Regions from separate parts of the Allobosea sp. NPDC055353 genome, predicted to be linked through region 2. Evidence: predicted binding sites of a transcription regulator. Region 2 holds the regulator's gene; each other region holds the start of a gene.
What was found. Region 2 encodes HrcA, which represses chaperone genes, less so after heat shock. Its sites were predicted from a motif close to GTTAGCACTCNCNNNNNGNGAGTGCTAAC; they were not measured.
Positions count from the first base shown of each region.

Region 1 (6,286 bases), on a different contig from region 2:
ACAATAGGGAGCGATACTCATGTGCTGCCCGAGCCTCTCGATTGGACAGCGTCCTGACCAGAGCAAGTATGGCATTCAACCGCGCGGTCGCGAACTCGCCGGCGCCGGGCAACTGAGCCTCGATGTGAGCGGCGACAGTCTGCCACGTTGCCGATCCATCCCGCGTCATGACGGCCAGGAGATTATCCTTGAGGCCATACGTTGCGCTCTCGGCGTTGGTGATGAGGGCCTTGAAGCGGTCGGACGGTGAGATGTCCTTAGGTTCCTGTGTGCCGTCGGTCATGTCGGTCTGATGCGATTGAGAGAATGCAGGGGCTTTCACGGAGCCTTTCGCCTAGGCCTTCTCGCGAAACCGGTCGATCGCACGCAGTGCGAGATCGTCCTCGTCGAGCGCCAGCGGAACCAGCGAAGCCACGATATAGGCGAGGTTGTTTCGCTCCAGCTCGTCAGAGCCCGCCGAAAGCGACGGCTTGAGTTCCGCCCATGCCTTTTCAAGAGCAGCTTCGGCACGGGCCAGATCGATGGGATCGGTCAGTGATGAAAAGGGCATAGCGTTCCCCTAGGCATTGCATGTGCGGTTGGGATCCTGAGAGGGGGCGCCGCGGAAACCGCGGCGCCCCCGATGCTCAATAGTCCATGCCGCCGGCGGGCATGGCCGGTGCCGGGTCCTTCTTCGGCGCCTCGGCGATCATCGCCTCGGTGGTGATCAGCAGGCCCGCGACCGACGCCGCGTCCTGGATTGCCGTGCGCACGACCTTGGTCGGGTCGATGATGCCGGCCTTGACCAGATCGCCGTACTCGCCGGTCTGGGCATCATAGCCCCAGGCGTAATCGGCAGACTCCAGCAGCTTGCCGACCACGACCGCGCCATCGCCGCCGGCATTCTCGACGATCTGGCGGGCAGGCGCGGTGATCGCCTTGCGGACGATCTCGACGCCGGTCTTCTGGTCGTCATTGCCGGGCACCAGCCCTTCGAGCGCCTTGACCGCGCGCAGCAGGGCGACGCCGCCGCCCGGCAGGATGCCCTCCTCGACCGCTGCGCGGGTGGCGTTCAGGGCATCGTCGACGCGATCCTTCTTCTCCTTGACCTCGACTTCGGTCGCGCCGCCGACGCGGATGACCGCGACGCCGCCGGCGAGCTTGGCCAGGCGTTCCTGGAGCTTCTCACGGTCGTAGTCCGAGGAGGTTTCCTCGATCTGCGCCTTGATCTGGGCGACACGGGCGTCAATCTCGGCCTTCTTGCCGGCACCGTCGACAATGGTCGTGTTTTCCTTCTCGATCCGGACCTTCTTGGCCCTGCCGAGCATGTCGAGAGTGACGGTCTCCAGCTTGATGCCGAGATCCTCGCTGATCGCGGTGCCGCCGGTCAGGATGGCAATATCCTCGAGCATGGCCTTGCGACGATCGCCGAAGCCCGGAGCCTTGACGGCCGCGATCTTCAGGCCGCCCCGGAGCTTGTTGACGACGAGCGTGGCGAGAGCCTCGCCCTCGACATCCTCCGCCACGATCAGCAGCGGTTTTCCAGTCTGGACGACCGCTTCCAGCAGCGGCAGCATCGCCTGGAGGCCCGAGAGCTTCTTCTCGTGGATCAGGATGTAGGGGTCGTCGAGCTCCGCAACCATCTTCTCGGTGTTGGTCACGAAATAGGGCGAGAGATAGCCGCGATCGAACTGCATGCCCTCGACGACGTCGAGCTCGGTCTCGGCGGTCTTGGCCTCCTCGACGGTGATGACGCCCTCGTTGCCGACCTTCTTCATGGCCTCGGCGATCATCTCGCCGATCGTGCGGTCGCCATTGGCGGAGATGGTGCCGACCTGCGCAACCTCCTCTGAACCGGTGATGGTCTTCGAATGCTCGCCGAGCGACTTCGTCACGGCCTCGACGGCGAGATCGATGCCGCGCTTGAGGTCCATCGGATTGATGCCGGCGGCGACGGCCTTGGCGCCCTCGCGGACGATGGCCTGGGCGAGCACCGTCGCGGTCGTGGTGCCGTCACCGGCCGCATCGTTCTGCTTCGAGGCCACCACGCGGACCATCTGGGCGCCCATATTCTCGAACTTGTCGGAAAGTTCGATCTCCTTGGCGACGGTGACGCCGTCCTTGGTGATGCGGGGCGCACCGAACGACTTCTCGATCACGACGTTGCGGCCCTTCGGACCCAGCGTGACCTTCACGGCATTGGCAAGCGTGTCGACGCCGCGCAGCATCCGCTCGCGCGCGTCCTGCGAAAACTTCACGTCCTTCGCAGCCATGATTCCTCACTCCTTCAGACTTGAGGTTTCAGGTTGATGATGTGGGATGAAGGCCCCGTCAGGCGGCCTTCTTGAAGGCGGCCGTCGTCTCGACGACGCCCATGATGTCGGACTCCTTCATGATCAGGAGATCCTGGTCATCGATCTTGACCTCGGTGCCGCTCCATTTGCCGAAGAGCACGCGGTCGCCGACCTTGACGTCGGGCGGCGCAAGCTTGCCGGTCTCGTCGCGCGCGCCAGCGCCAACGGCGACGACCTCGCCCTCCTGCGGCTTTTCCTTGGCGGTGTCGGGAATGATGATCCCGCCCTTGGTCTTCTCCTCGGCGTCGATGCGCTTCACGACGACGCGGTCATGCAGTGGCCGAAACTTCATGAGTTCCTCCAGTTTCCATGTCGGTCACATGTCAAAGCGGGCCGGCCCTGTTCAGGTCTCGCGGCGAGGTTCCGCGCGCCCTGAGGCGCCGTGCCCGCGCGAAGATTTGGGTTGCCCCATTTTTGCCTTCAAGAGGTCGGCAGCACTTTTTTTGATCGAGTGCTAACAGGCTGAAAAGGCAGCACAAGCGCAACCTTTCATCTTGCCAGAGCGTTGAGAATCCGCTGCCATCGGCGCAGTGAAAACCAGGGAGCTGAAAGGAATGGCTTCGACAGACTTTGCCCGCCAGATCGCCGGCTACGGATTGACCACCGCCGGCATCCTCTACCGATTGCCCGACCACCCTTCGATCCTGCAGGAATATATCTGGCAGGATTACGACCTCGCTCCGCGCTTTCCCGAACTCAACAAGTTCCTCGCCTTCTGGCAGGCCAAGCTTGACGGCGAGCTGTTCCGCATCACCGTCGCTCACAAGGACCTGATCGGGCCGGCCGACCTCAGCGCGGTCAGCGGCGAGTTCCGGCTCCAGTGACGTTGATGCTTCGCAGGGCTTGATCCGAAGAGAACACATCCCAAAATCATAGCAGCCGCCGACAGCGACAGCGCGCTCGACGCGGTGATCAACCAAACCGGATCCATGTTGCTTCCTGGAGGATATGGCTATGGCAACGTTGGCAATCGCTCCCCGCCAAGGGAGGACTGCATGATGACATCAGACGACTTCGAGAGGCCGGTCGTGATCCTGACCGGGCTCGGGCATCCGGCGGCGATCGCGTCCGCAATGGAGGCCTACATGTTCTTGGCCGACTGGCCGGAGACCAGGCGCGATCCGGTCCACGGCTTTGCGCTGAAAGCCTGCCTGGCGGCGATCCGCGGAGAGATCGAACCAGACACGGCGCGCGGCTTGTTCGCGTCCTGGGCGGAAAAGCATGATCTTCTTGCGCCCGACGTGGCCGCGTTCGCCAGCAGCCGCAAGGAAGGCTCGCGCGGCCACGCTTGACCAGTGGCCCGGCTCCGCACCGGTGGGGGCCGGGCATTTCCGAAGCCGCGGGACGCTGTTTTATTGCCGAAATCCTGCCCCGGATTTGGGGCGGGCGGTTACGGCTTTGAGAGCCCAGCCCGACCGGGAGCTCCCACCCAGCGCGGTACCGTTTCCGAGCCATCGAACGATTCCCCCAAAAATCTCACTGATCCCCTTGAACGTCCGCCGACCGGATCCAAATCGCTAATTGCCGAGCGCCTTTTGAGGGATCGGCCGGTCAAGCCGACATCGGTGAGACCTCGGAATGACCGACTTGTGCCCATGTTGCTCAATGGAGGATGTGGTTATGAGAACCGTCTTCGATTTTTCTCCTTTGTATCGGTCGAGCATCGGCTTCGACCGCATATTCGGTGCGATCGAAGCCGCAAGCCGGCTGGACCCGCCCGGCAACTGGCCGCCCTACGACATCGTCAAGACCGATGACGACGACTATCGCATTACGATGGCCGTGGCCGGCTTCTCGCGGGACGAGCTCACCATCAAGCATGAGCCGAACCTACTGGTGGTGTCCGGGCAGAAAGCCGGCCAGGACAATGGCCGATATCTGCACCACGGCATTGCCGAGCGCACCTTCCAGCGCCGCTTCGAGCTTGCTGACCACGTCAAGATCGTGGCCGCCAACCTCGAGAACGGTTTGCTGACGGTCGATCTGAAACGCGAGCTGCCAGAGGCGATGAAGCCGCGCCGGATCGAGATCGCCACCGGCACCGCACTGCCGAAAGCCGATCGGCGGCAGATCGACTCGGAGAAGCGCGCAGCCTGAGCAGAGGCTGATTGAATCAGCGTTGAGCGCCGGGCGGCGAGCCCGGCGCCGCGAATCCGCTTCGATGTTTGAACGCAAGGAGGATGTCATGAGCGTTCGAGATTTGATCCCCTGGGGCCGCGATAACGGCAATCGGCCTCCCGCGCTGTATCGCGATGATCAGCACAACCCCGTCTTCTCGCTCCATCGCGAGGTCAATCGTCTGTTCGACGACATGTACCGCTCGTTCGACAGCCTTGGTTCGCTGCCGCCCTTCAACGGCGGTTGGCCGAAGGTCGAGGTCTCCGAGACAGCCAGGGATATCAAGGTGACCGCCGAAATTCCGGGAATGGAGGAGAAGGACCTGGAGATCCTGCTCGATGGTGACACTCTCACCCTCAGGGGCGAGAAGCGTGCCGAGAGCGAGAACAAGGAGAGGCAGTTTTCGGAGCGGTATTACGGCCGCTTCGAGCGTCACATCCCCCTCGGCTATGAGGTCGAGCAGGACAAGATCGATGCCCGCTTCAGGAACGGCGTGCTGACGGTCGTCCTGCCCAAGAGCGAGAGGGCGCAGTCTCAGGTCAAGCGCATCGCGATCAAGCATTAGCAGATCGCCGAGACCCTGGCGGCGCGCCTCGGGCGCCGCCAGCTGCTGGAGCGTCACGAGACGAATGCTGGCGCGGGCCGGAGCCGCGCGAGGCCCCGGTCCATTCTAGCTCCGTCGTCTTGCCGAGAGTGGCCACCCCCTGGCGCCGGCCTCACCAGCGCCAGCTTCATTGTCAGTGCTTTTCTCGATTGGTCAGGTCTTGGGTCACCCGTCTGGAACCAGCCGGGGATGCGAACTGTTGAAGCGCCACAAGTGCGTTGCGAGAACTAACTCGACGAGCCGCCCCATGTCCGAGAAGAAGACAGTTGAGATCCCGGTCATTAAACCGACGATGATCCAAATGAGCAGCGACCCGCGAGGCGATGCAGCCATAACATTCGAGACGATCGGGGACGCAGACGTCCTCCTCGTGTTGCCGATGACGGCCCTGGTCGCTTTGGAAGCGATGCTGGCGAAAGCGAGCCAGGAGCAGGCGAAGCACCAGCCTGTTCAATAGCGCCTATGCCAGCCATCCGGGCTCGGTAGTCCGACACATCGTCGCTGGCAGTGGCAGACGATGAGCCCGGAGGGCTGTGCCTCGCGCCAGAGGCGGAACCTAGCGCTTCGCTCGGAAGCGTACATCTCAGAGCTATCCGGTTGAAGGCCGGTCGCGCCCCTAAATAGTCATTACCTCGAAGAGCGCCTTGTGCGCAGCTCGCCAATGATCAGGCGTGCGCGCTGCCAATAATCCATAACCGTCTTGTCCAGCCCCGTAGGGAGAACCATTCCAGCGTGCGACGTGGCCGCCGGCCTCGCTTAAGAACAACGCACCGGGCAGATGATCCCACGGTAAGGTCCGCCAGAAAACGGCGAAATCGCGATCGCCAGCGACAATGGCAGGATACTCGGCTCCTGCGCAAAGCAGTGGCGGCACGATCAAGGGCACCTGATCCAACCGTGGTTTGACGGCCTCAAGCACCTCGGGAGGAAAGAAACGCATAGAAATTGAACCCTTCCGCAGCGGCTCTGCTTTTCCATCAGCAACCACGCGGACTCCATTAATCTGGGCTCCACTTCCCAATTCGGCGACATGAAGCTGACCTGACAGCGGGTCGAGCATCCAAGTGGCGACGGTCTCCCCTCCGTGCAGAAGCGCGACCATGACCGAAAATGGTCCTCGGCCGGAGACGAAATTTCCAGTGCCGTCCAGCGGATCGATCAACCAGACGGTGCCCTGGTCTAGAGCGCTAGCCAAGGCGGGGTTACGTGCACAGGCTTCCTCACCTACGAT
Region 1 is NZ_JBSHMC010000001.1:2,454,758-2,461,043, forward strand. It holds gene ACWIEX_RS11280 (hypothetical protein) at 1-283, opposite strand, end outside; gene ACWIEX_RS11285 (hypothetical protein) at 335-550, opposite strand; gene groL (chaperonin GroEL) at 627-2,252, opposite strand; gene groES (co-chaperone GroES) at 2,311-2,625, opposite strand; gene ACWIEX_RS11300 (usg protein) at 2,888-3,157, shown strand; gene ACWIEX_RS11305 (DUF982 domain-containing protein) at 3,332-3,625, shown strand; gene ACWIEX_RS11310 (Hsp20 family protein) at 3,954-4,430, shown strand; gene ACWIEX_RS11315 (Hsp20/alpha crystallin family protein) at 4,519-5,016, shown strand; gene ACWIEX_RS11320 (hypothetical protein) at 5,303-5,512, shown strand; gene ACWIEX_RS11325 (inositol monophosphatase family protein) at 5,672-6,286, opposite strand, start outside.
Region 1: a site for HrcA is predicted at 2,764-2,792, ahead of groES (co-chaperone GroES). Genes of this name have one in related genera too.

Region 2 (6,286 bases):
CTCGGCATTGACCAGGATCGACATGCGCACGAGGTCGCCCTCGCGATAATCGGTGATGGCGTAGTCGAAGGAGGCATAACCCTTCGAGATCGACTTGAGCCGGTCGTAGAAATCGAACACCACTTCGTTCAGCGGCAGATCGTAGACGACCTTGGCGCGCGAGCCGACATAGGACAGGTCGGTCTGAATGCCGCGGCGATCCTGGCAGAGCTTCAGGACGGAACCGAGATATTCGTCGGGCGTGAAGATCGTCGCCTTGATCCAGGGCTCCTCGATGAACTCGATCTTCATCACGTCCGGCATGTCGGCCGGGTTGTGCAGCTCCAGCGTCGTGCCGTCGCGCAGCTTGAGATGGTAGACCACCGAGGGTGCGGTCGAGATCAGGTTGAGGTTGAACTCGCGCTCCAGCCGCTCCTGGATGATCTCCAGATGCAAGAGCCCGAGGAAGCCGCAGCGGAAGCCGAAGCCGAGCGCGGCCGAGGTCTCCATCTCGTAGGAGAACGAGGCGTCGTTCAGCCGCAAACGGCTCATGGCTGCGCGCAGCACCTCGAAATCGGCAGCGTCGACCGGGAAGATGCCGCAGAACACCACCGGCTGCACCGGCTTGAAGCCCGGCAGCGGCTCGGCGATCGGCTTCTTCTCGTCGGTGATGGTGTCGCCGACGGCGGTATCCGCGACCTCCTTGATCGAGGCGGTGAAGAAGCCGACCTCGCCGGGGCCGAGCTGCTTGACCTCGGTCATCTTCGGCTTGAACACGCCGACGCGATCGACGCCATAGGAGGCGTTGGCCCGCATCATCCGGATCGTCATGCCCTTCTTCAGCACGCCGTCGATGACGCGCACCAGCACGACGACGCCGAGATAGGCGTCGTACCATGAGTCGACCAGCAGGCACTTGAGCGGCGCATCGGGATCGCCCTTCGGCGCCGGCAGCTTCTCGACGATCGCCTCCAGCACGCCCTCGATGTTGAGGCCGGTCTTGGCCGAGATCGGCACGGCCTCGGAGGCATCGAGCCCGATCACGTCCTCGATCTGCTGCTTGATCCGCTCCGGCTCGGCGGCCGGCAGGTCGATCTTGTTGAGGACGGTGACGATCTCGTGGTTGGCGTCGAGCGCCTGATAGACGTTGGCGAGCGTCTGCGCCTCGACGCCCTGCGAGGCGTCGACGACCAGGAGCGAACCCTCGCAGGCCGCGAGCGAACGCGAGACCTCATAGGCGAAGTCGACATGGCCGGGCGTGTCCATCAGGTTGAGGACATAGTCCTTGCCGTCCTTGGCCCGATAGTCGAGCCGCACCGTCTGCGCCTTGATGGTGATGCCGCGCTCCTTCTCGATATCCATCGAGTCGAGGATCTGGTCGCTCATGTCGCGGGCGGCGACGGTGCCGGTCTGCTGGATCAGACGGTCGGCCAGCGTCGACTTGCCGTGGTCGATATGGGCAACGATCGAGAAGTTGCGGATATTGTCGATGGAACGGGTGCTCATGCGCGCGCCATAGCAGTGAAGGGGCGCGGCGCCAAGCGGTTGCGCGTTCCGAAGCCCGACGGACGACCATTAAACTCTCCTGTCATCCCGGGCGCAGTGCAGCGAAGACCCGGGATCCATTCCGGAACCCTTCCGATAACGGTTCAGGCATGGATCCAGGATCGGCGCCGCTTCGCGGCTTGTCGGGGATGACAGGGAGGTTCTGCCGGTTCTTAAAATCCAACTTGCAATTTCCAATATCTGAGAATTATTCTTCATTCATGGAGTTCGAACACGACACCGAGATCGACCGCGTGCTCGGGCAGCGCCTCAAGGCGGCCCGCCAGCGCCATGGCCTGACGCTCGACGCGCTGGCCGAGCGCAGCGGCGTCAGCCGGGCGATGATCTCCCGCGTCGAGCGTGGCGAATCGAGCCCGACGGCGGCACTGCTGGTCCGGCTCGGCTCCGGACTCGGCCTCTCGCTCTCGGCCCTGCTGGAGGAGAATGCAGGAAGCGGGCCGCTAGCGCGCCGCGACGCCCAGCCGGTCTGGCGCGATCCGGCGAGCGGCTATCTGCGCCGCAACGTCTCGCCGCGCGGGACCGGGTCGGGCTTCGAGATCGTCGAGGTCGAATTGCCTGGTGGAGCCGAAGTGCGGCTCGACAATGCGACCGGAGCGGCGGCGCTCGACCAGCAGGTCTGGGTGCTGCGCGGACAACTCGACCTGATGGTCGAAGGCATCCGCCACGACCTCGCCGAGGGCGACTGCCTGCAGATGCATCTGCGCGGCCCGATCATCTATCGCAATCCGGGCGACGCGCCCGTCCGCTATGCCGTCATCCTCGCCGCGGGAAGCGGCGCCTTTCCGGGACATGTCGCATGAATGCGCACGCTTTCACCCTCGCCATCGAGACGCTCGATGCCGTCGCTGCCGAGGCCGCCATTCCGGCACTGGCCGAGATCCTACGCGACAGCGTCACCAACGGCGCCTCGGTCGGCTTCATGAACTGGAACACATCAGACGATTACGAGCGCTTCTGGCGCGACGTCGCTGCCGGCGTCACGAGCGGGCAGGTCATCCTGCTCGCCGCGCGAAACGAGGACGGCCTCGTCGGCACGGCCCAGCTCCACCTGATAGGAAAGCCGAACCAGCCGCACCGGGCCGAGATCGCCAAGGTGCTGGTCCATTCCCACGCGCGACGGCAAGGCATCGGCGAGGCCTTGATGCAGCGTGCCGAGGCGATCGCGCGGGAGAAGGGGCGCGACCTGCTGGTGCTCGACACGGACGAGCATGGCGCAGCGCGCCGGCTCTATAACCGGCTGGGCTGGACCGAAGCCGGCACGATCCCACGCTATGCGCTGATGCCTGATGGAGCCGATTGCGGCTCGACGTTTTTCTACAAGAGCCTGACTTGAACCACCGTTGTCATTCCGGGGCGCGCCGGAGGCGTGAACCCGGAACCCACGACGGGGTGAGGCATTTGATATCCCACAACGAGCGGCTCGCCCGGTCGTGGATTCCGGGTTCTTCGCTGCGCGAAGCCCCGGAATGACAAGGAAGGCTCAGCCCTCGGCGCTGCCGCGGATGTAGGGCTCGACCGGGCCCTTGAGCGTGATCGTCATCGGGCGGCCGAAGCGGTCCTTGGCGTTGCCGGCGGAGACCTTCACCCAGCCCTCGGAGACGCAATACTCCTCGACATTGGTCTTCTCGACGCCCTTGAAGCGGATGCCGATATCGCGCGCCAGCACCTCTTCATTGTAGAAAGGGCTGTCCGGATTGACAGACAGACGGTCGGGAAGCTGCTCGGACATGGGTCGCACCTGAATTGCGGAAAGTGTTGCTTTGCCCGCTCGATAGCCGCTTCCGCCGGCAAAGCCAACTCAGGGCCTTGGCCAACGCCTAGCGGCTGCCATCGAGCAGGCGACCGACGACCTTGGCGGTATAGTCGACCATCGGAACGATGCGGGCATAGTTCAGGCGCGTCGGGCCGATGATGCCGACGACGCCGACGATGCGCTGCTCCGCGTCGCGGAAAGGCGCGGCGACCATCGAGGAGCCGGACATCGAGAACAGCTTGTTCTCCGAGCCGATGAAGATGCGCACGCCGTCGCCATCCTCGGCCCGGGAGAGCAGATCGATGACGTCGGTCTGCGTCTCCAGATCGCCGAAGAGCATGCGGATGCGTTCGAGATCCTCCTGCGCCCGGAGATCGTCGAGCAGATTGGCCTGGCCGCGCACGATGAGATGGCGGTCGCTGCCGGGGCCGGCCTGGGTCGCGATGCCGCTTTCGACGAGCCGTGCCGTCAGGGCGTCGAGCTCGCGTTCCATCAGGGCGCGCTGCCCGCCGATCTCGCCGCGCAGTTCGGCCAGCGTCTTGCCGAGGATGCGGGCATTGAGGAAGTTCGCGGCCTCGCTCAGCGCCGAGGCCGGCAATCCGGGCGGCAGCGCCAGCAGGCGGTTCTCGACCGTGCCGTCCTCGGAGACCAGCACGACCAGCGCGCGCAGCGGATCGAGCCGGACGAACTCGATATGCTTCAGCCGGACATCGGTCTTGGTGGTGACGACGACGCCGGCGCCCCGCGACAGGCCGGAGAGCAGCGCCGAGGCCTCGGTCAGCGTCTGGTCGAGATTGCGGTTGCTGGCGGCGACCCTGATCTGGGCCTCGATGCGCGAGCGCTCCTCGGTGGTGAGATTGCCGACCTCCATCATCGCATCGACGAAGAAGCGCAGGCCTCTTTCTGTCGGCAGGCGCCCGGCCGAGGTGTGCGGCGCATAGATCAGCCCGGCCATTTCCAAGTCGGTCATGACATTGCGCACCGTCGCCGGCGACAAGGCCATCGGCAGCAGGCGGGCGATGTTGCGCGAGCCGACGGGCTCGCCAGTGGTCAGATACCCGTCGACGATCTGACGAAAAATCTCGCGCGAGCGCTGGTCGGTCTCGACCAGGCCACTGATCGTCTCGGGGCGGGGCGTATGGGCGCTCATGAACCTTTTTCAGGCGAAATGTCGTTCTTGTCCTATTGTCGTCATGCCGGAGGCGCGGATCAAGGGGCAAGCCCGGCCGGCGCCTTGCCGCGCGCGGCGCAAGCGCCTACAAGCCGCCACTTCCCCGCAAGACAGGACAGTTTCATGCGACCCTCCAAACGCGCCGCCGACGAGATGCGCAAGGTCACGCTCGAACGCGGCGTGGTGCGCTATGCCGAGGGCTCCTGCATGGTGACGTTCGGCGAGACCAAGGTGCTCTGCGCCGCGACCGTCGAGGAAAAGGGGCCACCGTGGCTGCGCGGCACCGGCAAAGGCTGGGTCACCGCCGAGTATTCGATGCTGCCGCGCGCCACCCACGAGCGCACGCGCCGCGAGGTCACCTCCGGCAAGCCGTCGGGCCGCACGCAGGAAATCCAGCGCCTGATCGGCCGCTCGCTTCGCGCCGTGGTCGACCTGACTGCGATCGGCGAGCGCCAGATCGTCGTCGATTGCGACGTGCTGCAGGCCGATGGCGGCACCCGCACGGCCTCGATCACCGGCGCCTGGGTCGCGCTGCACGATGCGCTGAAATGGATGGAAGGGCGCGGCCTGCTCAAGGGCACCAACCCGCTGAAGGACCATGTCGCCGCGATCTCCTGCGGCATCGTCGCCGGCAACCCGGTGATCGATCTCGACTATGTCGAGGATTCCGGCGCGCAGACCGACGCGAATTTCGTCATCACCGGCTCGGGCGGCATCGTCGAGGTGCAGGGCACGGCCGAGGGCGCGCCCTTCTCGGAAGAAGAGCTGCTCGCGCTGCTCAAGCTCGCCAAGGGCGGTGTCGCCAAGCTCGTCACGCTGCAGAAGGCGGCGGTGGCCTGAGCATGAGCCCGCATCGCCTTCTCACCGGCAAGGTCGTGATCGCGACCCATAACCAGGGCAAGTTGCGCGAAATGCGCGAGTTGCTGGCGCCCTACGGCATCGAGCTCGTCTCGGCCGGGGAGCTCGGCCTGCCCGAGCCGGTCGAGGATGGCTACATGTTCTCGGAGAACGCGGCGATCAAGGCGGTCGCCGCGGCGAGCGCCAGCGGGCTACCGGCGCTCTCCGACGATTCCGGCATCTGCATCGACGCGCTCGACGGCGCGCCCGGCCTGTTCTCGGCCAACTGGGCGGGGCCGGGCAAGGATTTCGCCCCCGCCATCGGGCGCGTGCAGATGGAATTGGCCAAGCGCGGCGCCACCACGCCCGAGACGCGCAAGGCGCATTTCGTCTCGGCGCTGGTGATCGCCTGGCCGGACGGGCATCAGGAGCTGTTCGAGGGCCGTGTCTTCGGTACGGTGACCGAGCAGGCGCGTGGCGCCGGCGGTTTCGGCTACGATCCGATCTTCCTGCCTGATGACCACGACAAGACCTTTGGCGAGATGACGGCACAGGAGAAGCACGGCATTCCGGCCGATGGCTCGCCCGGCCTGTCGCATCGCGCCCGCGCCTTCCATGAGCTGGCAGCCGCCTGCCTGAGGAAGCCGGCGTGAGCGCCCCGGCCGCCCTTGCAACGCGGCCTTCGATCCTGCATCCGACCGCGGATGCGGGCTTCGCCGTCTATGTGCATTGGCCGTTCTGCCTGGCCAAATGCCCCTATTGCGACTTCAACAGCCATGTCCGGCTGCAGCCGCCGGACCAGCAGCGCTATATCGCCGCCTTCCGCCGCGAGATAGCCCATCGCGCCGCGCTGGTGCCCGGCCGCACAGTCTCCTCGATCTTCTTCGGCGGCGGCACGCCCTCGCTGATGGAAGGCAGCACGGTCGGTGCGATCCTCGATGCGATCGGCGAATACTGGGCGGTCGATCCCAATTGCGAAG
Region 2 is NZ_JBSHMC010000003.1:245,400-251,685, forward strand. It holds gene lepA (translation elongation factor 4) at 1-1,485, opposite strand, end outside; gene ACWIEX_RS21700 (helix-turn-helix domain-containing protein) at 1,746-2,345, shown strand; gene ACWIEX_RS21705 (GNAT family N-acetyltransferase) at 2,342-2,878, shown strand; gene ACWIEX_RS21710 (DUF3297 family protein) at 3,026-3,274, opposite strand; gene hrcA (heat-inducible transcriptional repressor HrcA) at 3,363-4,448, opposite strand; gene rph (ribonuclease PH) at 4,593-5,309, shown strand; gene rdgB (RdgB/HAM1 family non-canonical purine NTP pyrophosphatase) at 5,312-5,959, shown strand; gene hemW (radical SAM family heme chaperone HemW) at 5,956-6,286, shown strand, end outside.

Region 3 (6,286 bases), on a different contig from region 2:
AACACGTCCGAGACCGCCATGGCGACGCCGGAGGTCACCGGGCCGACGACGAACTTGACCTTGTCGCCGACGAGCAGGTTGGCGGAGGAGACGCCCTGCTTCGGATCGCCGGCATCGTCGGCGAGCTTCAAAACGAGCTTCTCGCCGAGGACGCCGCCATTCTTGTTGATGACGTCGACGGCGGTCTGGGCGCCGTTCTTGACCTGGTCGCCATAGGCGGCGACCGGGCCGGTCAGCGGCGCGACGAGGCCGATGGTGATGTCGGCCTGCGCGGCCTGGGCAGCGAGCAGCGTCGTGGCAAAGGCGACACTCGTAAGGAATGTGGAGGTTTTCATGGGCCTCTCCCGATCGGTTTGGCGTTTCCGCGCCCGTCCATTGCGGGGCGCTTGCCGCTTTTATAGGCGAGGAGGACCGGCGAGGACATCGCATCGGCTCCCGAGCGGGCGGCCTGGGACGCATGGCCGCACGCCAACGAAAAAGGCCCGGCTTGCGCCGGGCCTTCCTGGTAGCTTGCGAGAAGCTGGACTTCCTCAGAAGTCCATGCCGCCCATGCCGCCGCCGCCCATCGGGGGCATCGGGGCGTCCTTCTTCGGCTGCTCGGCAACCATCGCCTCGGTGGTGATCAGCAGGCCGGCGATCGAAGCCGCGTCCTGGATCGCCGTGCGCACGACCTTGGTCGGGTCGATGATGCCGGCCTTGACCAGATCGCCGTACTCGCCGGTCTGGGCGTTGTAGCCGTAGGAGTAGTCCTTGGCCTCGAGCAGCTTGCCGATCACGACCGCGCCGTCATCGCCGGCGTTGTCGACGATCTGGCGAGCCGGAGCGGCGATCGCCTTGCGGACGATCTCGACGCCGGTCTTCTGGTCGTCGTTCTGGGTCTTGATGCCCTTGACCGAGGAGAGCGCGCGCAGGAGCGCAACGCCGCCGCCGGGAAGGATGCCTTCTTCGACCGCAGCGCGGGTCGCGTTCAGGGCGTCGTCGACGCGGTCCTTCTTCTCCTTGACCTCGACCTCGGTCGCGCCGCCGACGCGGATGACCGCGACGCCGCCGGCGAGCTTGGCCAGACGCTCCTGGAGCTTCTCACGGTCGTAGTCCGAGGAGGTCTCCTCGATCTGGGCCTTGATCTGGCCGACGCGAGCCTCGATGTCCTTCTTCTTGCCGGCGCCGTCGATGATCGTGGTGTTCTCCTTCTCGATGCGCACCTTCTTGGCGCGGCCGAGCATGTTGAGCGTCACGGTCTCGAGCTTGATGCCGAGGTCTTCCGAGATCATCTGGCCGGCGGTCAGGATCGAGATGTCCTCGAGCATGGCCTTGCGGCGATCACCGAAGCCCGGAGCCTTGACGGCCGCGACCTTCAGGCCGCCACGGAGCTTGTTGACGACGAGCGTGGCCAGGGCCTCGCCCTCGACGTCCTCGGCGATGATGAGCAGCGGCTTGCCGGTCTGCACGACGGCCTCGAGGATCGGCAGCATCGCCTGGAGCGAGGACAGCTTCTTCTCGAAGATCAGGATGTAGGGGTCTTCCAGCTCGGCGACCATCTTCTCCGAGTTGGTGATGAAGTACGGCGAGAGATAGCCGCGGTCGAACTGCATGCCCTCGACGACGTCGAGCTCGGTCTCGGCGGTCTTGGCCTCCTCGACGGTGATGACACCCTCGTTGCCGACCTTCTGCATGGCGGTCGAGATCATCTTGCCGACCGACTCGTCGCCGTTCGCCGAGATGGTGCCGACCTGCGCGACTTCCGCGTTGGACGTGACCTTCTTGGAGTTCTTCTTGAGGTCGGCGACGATGGCCTCGACAGCGAGGTCGATGCCGCGCTTCAGGTCCATCGGGTTCATGCCGGCCGCAACCGACTTGGCGCCTTCACGGACGATCGCCTGGGCGAGAACCGTGGCGGTGGTGGTGCCGTCGCCGGCATGGTCGTTCTGGCGCGAAGCGACTTCGCGGACCATCTGGGCGCCCATGTTCTCGAACTTGTCGGAAAGCTCGATTTCCTTGGCGACGGTGACGCCGTCCTTGGTGATGCGCGGGGCGCCGAACGACTTCTCGATCACGACGTTGCGGCCCTTCGGACCCAGCGTGACCTTCACGGCGTTGGCGAGGATATCCACGCCGCGCAGCATCTTGTCGCGGGCATCGGTGCCGAACTTGACGTCTTTAGCAGCCATCAGAGCTACTCCTTGAACTGGAAACGGAAGAGAGCGGTCAGGCGGCTATCAGCCGACGACGCCCATGATGTCGGATTCCTTCATGATCAGGAGGTCCTGACCATCGATCTTGACCTCGGTGCCCGACCACTTGCCGAACAGGACGCGGTCGCCCTTCTTGACGTCGAGGGCAACGAGCTTGCCGGCCTCGTCACGCGCGCCGGAACCGACGGCGATGACCTCGCCCTCCTGGGGCTTTTCCTTGGCCGTCTCGGGGATGATGATGCCACCCTTGGTCTTCTCTTCGCCATCCAGGCGACGGACCACGACGCGGTCATGCAAAGGACGGAACTTCATGGTTCTGTCTTCCTCTCGGTCTTATTCGTTTCGGGTGCCGCTGAAGGGCTCCCGGGGGAGGCTGTTAGCAGTCACTTGGTGGGAGTGCTAACAGATGGCGGGGAGATAGGCGCGGGCGCCCGGAGAGTCAAGGAAGCGCCCCGCGATAAAGTGAATGCCGGCGGATGCGATGTCGCAGGTCGCAGCAGGCCTGCTGGCAGCAGCGCTTGAACACGCTAACATGGCGGAATGACGACGCCCTCGCCCGACCCGCGCCTCGACGCCATCGCCCGCTCCTGCGTCGCATTGCATGTGCGCATGACCGCACGCGCCGTGACGCGGGCCTATGACGAAGCGATGCGCCCGAGCGGCCTCAAGATCACCCAGTTCGTCCTGCTTTCGGCGCTGAGTACCGGGCAATGGAAGTCGGTCACGGAGCTGGCCGAGCGCTTCGCGCTGGAGCGGACCTCGCTGACGCGCAATCTCCAGCTCTTGGCCGCGGAAGGAATGGTCGAGCCGGTCGAGTGCCGCGGGCGGGCCTCGGTCTATGCCGTGACCGAAAAGGGCAGGGCCGCGATCGAGGCCGCCATCCCTTATTGGCGCGCTGCACAGGACAAGATCGAGGGGGGCTTCGGCGAGGAGCGCTGGCGCGAAACCCGCGATGGCCTCAGGGCGCTGCGCCGGGCTGCGCGAGGCGAGCGCTGAGGTCTGGTTCTGACGTCGAATTCGAGCCTTTCAGCGTCATCCCGGGCGACCGCAGGGAGACCCGGGATCCATTCCGGAGGTTCAATCGGGAAAGGCTCCGGAATGGATCCCGGATCTCCGCTTCGCTGCGTCCGGGATGGCATCGGGTTGAAAGGTTCGCCCCTCTCCCGGATTGACCCGCTCGCCATTCTCTTCATATCGTGCAGATACACGAATGGAGATCGATACGATGCGCGCTGTTGGGGTGGTATCTCGCGAGGAACTGGTCGCGGGCGATGGCTTGAGTTTCCTGCGCGGGATCATCGCCGGCATCAATCCGGCGCCGCCCTTCGCCGACGCCATGGATTTCGAGCTGGTCGAGGCCGATGAGGGCAGGGTGGTTTTCACCGGCCAGCCTTCGGCCCGCTTCTTCAATCCGCTCGGCACGATCCATGGCGGCTGGACCGCGACGATCCTCGATTCCGCCATGGCCTGCGCCGCCCACGCGACGTTGAAGCCGGGCGAGGGCTACACCACGCTGGAGATGAAGCTGAACTATGTCCGCCCGGTCATGCCGGAGAGCGGCAAGGTGCGCTGCGAAGGCAAGCTGATCCATCGCGGTGGCACGGTGATCACGACGGAAGGCAAGCTGGTCGATGCGCGCGGCAAGCTGCTCGCGCACGGCACCGAGACCTGCCTGGTCTTTCCGGCGAAGCCTAGCGCCGGCTGACGGCGACGGCCCCCGCGACGATCAGCAGGGCGCCCGCATAGGTCGTGTAGAGCGGCACCTCGCCGAACACGAAGAAGCCGAGCAGGCTCGCCCAGACCAGCGCCGTATATTCGATCGGCGCCAGGCGCGAGGCGGCCGCGTGGGCATAGGCCGAGGTCAGCGTGAGATGGCCGGCGACGCCGAGCGCTCCCGCGAAGAGATAGGCGGCGAGGTCACCGAAGCTCATCGGCACGAAGGCGTACCAGGCCGGAATGGCGAGGCACAGCGCCGGCCCGCAATTCTGGAAGGCGACGATGACGGTCGGGTGCTCGCGGACAGCGATGCGCCTGAGCAGGATCAGGTTGAAGGCGTAGCTGACGGCCGAGAACAGCGCGGCGGCGACGCCGAGGCTGGCGCCACTGACATGACCCTGCAGCCGCGGCCAGACCATCACCAGCATGCCGGCGATCCCGAAGCCGAGCGCCTGCAGGATGCGCTTGTCGATCTTCTCCTTGAGGATCAGCCCGCCGAGCAGCGCGACGAAGACCGGCGCGAGGAAAGACAGCGTCAACGCTTCCGCCAAGGGCAGCACCGAGACCGAGTAGAAGAAGCTGCCTGCCGTCAGCACGACGATCGGTACGCGGACGATGTTGCCGATGAGGCTGGCGCGGGTCGGGCGCGCCGGGCGGACGATCGCCAGCACCGCAAGAGCGCAGAGCCCGCCCATCAGGAAGCGCATGAACAGCGCCACGATGAAGGAATGCTGCTGCATCTGGCCTTTGATGACCGCATCCATTGCAGTCAGCAGGGCGATGCCGAGCGCGGCCCGGAAAGCGATGGACAAGGTCATGGGCCGGGGTGCAGCCGCTTGCGGAATGATACTCCCAGCTTTCCGAGGCGTCGCCGAGATAGCGTTCGCCCGGCCAGCGGACGAAGCCGAGCTTCTCGTAGAAGCGATGACCGCGGGTGAAGCGCGTGTCCGACCAGAGTGTCATCTCGGCGAAGCCGCCCTGTTCGGCGAAGTCGACCGCCCTGGCGAAGAGGGCCTGTGCCAGCCCGGCGCCCCGGAACGCCGGGTCGACATAGACCTTGGCAAGTTCGGCCGCGTTCTGCTCGGGAACCGGCACGATGCCGAGCGAGCCGGCAATGCGGCCGTCCGGTCCATCCACGATCCAAAGCATGCCGCCTTTGGCCGCGAAAGCGGTCGCGGGCCGGCGCAGTTCGGGAAGTTCCGCCTCGACGAAAACGCAGCCCGGATATTCCGCGAAGCTCGCCGCGATCAGGGCGGAGAGCGGGGCGGAATCGTCATCATGGGCAAGCCGGATGGGCGGGGTCATGACGCTTGCCTTAGGGTCAAATCCTTCCGTCGTACAGGTGTGGGAACGGCGTTGCGCAATGCCGTGGCAGCAGGGCGGGCGGGAGCGCCTTCGCAGCTTCCCCTTGGAAATATCGCCCCGTCCGGCTACCCCCGATCCGAAGGGCTGCGCGGCCGGTCTGAGTCGCGCGTTTCGACCGTGGCAACGTGGATATCGGGACGGAGTGGCGAAGGCACGATGACCGTTCTTCTGCCCTTCATCGTCAATGCCGGGCTGAATTTCGTGCTCGGGCTGCTCGTCGCCCTGTTCCTCGGCCCGGAGGCGTTCGGGCTCTACGCCATCGGCGCGGCCACCGTAGTGCTCGTCAACACGGCGCTGCTCGACTGGCTGAAGATCTCCGTCGTCCGCTTCTATTCCCTGCAGAGCCGCGAGAGCGACCCCGGCATCCGCGCGACGCTCGACCTGCTTTTTGCCGGCGTGGGCCTATCGCTCTGCGCACTTCTTGCCGCGGCGATGCTCGCCGGGGTCAATACCGGGTTGCCGTCGGCACTGCTGATGGCCGCGGTCGCCGGCGGTATCGCTGCCGGCTGGTTCGACTATCACGCCGCCATCGCCCGCGCCCGCTTCCTCGATGCGGCCTATGCGCGGCTCGTCCTCGTCCGCAGCGTTGCCGCCCTGCTGCTGATGGTCGGCGGCGCCTGGTGGACCCGTGACCCGACCGTCGTTCTGCTCGGCGGCGTGCTCAGCGCGGGCGCCGCCGTTCTCGCCAATCGCGGTCGGCTGTCCGATGCCAAGCCGGTGCCGGGAGCGGTCCGAACCGATCTGATGCGCAATTTCGCGCGCTACGCCCTGCCACTGGTCGCAGGCAATGCGGTCTATGCCGCGATCCCGCTCATCAACCGCGCCATCCTGGCCGACAGCCACGGCTTCGCCGAGGCCGGCTATTTCTCGCTGGCCTCCGATATCGGCCTGCGGCTCTTCCCCGTTCTGGCCTCGATGCTGGAAATCGTGCTGCTGCGCGAGATCATCCGCCTCGACGAGACGCGCGGGCGCGTCGCCGCGCAGAAGCGCATCGCCTGCAACATGGTCGTCGT
Region 3 is NZ_JBSHMC010000001.1:1,190,803-1,197,088, forward strand. It holds gene ACWIEX_RS05450 (branched-chain amino acid ABC transporter substrate-binding protein) at 1-335, opposite strand, end outside; gene groL (chaperonin GroEL) at 531-2,168, opposite strand; gene groES (co-chaperone GroES) at 2,217-2,504, opposite strand; gene ACWIEX_RS05465 (MarR family winged helix-turn-helix transcriptional regulator) at 2,733-3,188, shown strand; gene ACWIEX_RS05470 (PaaI family thioesterase) at 3,418-3,897, shown strand; gene ACWIEX_RS05475 (DMT family transporter) at 3,884-4,726, opposite strand; partial or broken gene ACWIEX_RS05480 (GNAT family N-acetyltransferase) at 4,812-5,213, opposite strand; gene ACWIEX_RS05485 (lipopolysaccharide biosynthesis protein) at 5,430-6,286, shown strand, end outside.
Region 3: a site for HrcA is predicted at 2,568-2,596, ahead of groES (co-chaperone GroES). Genes of this name have one in related genera too.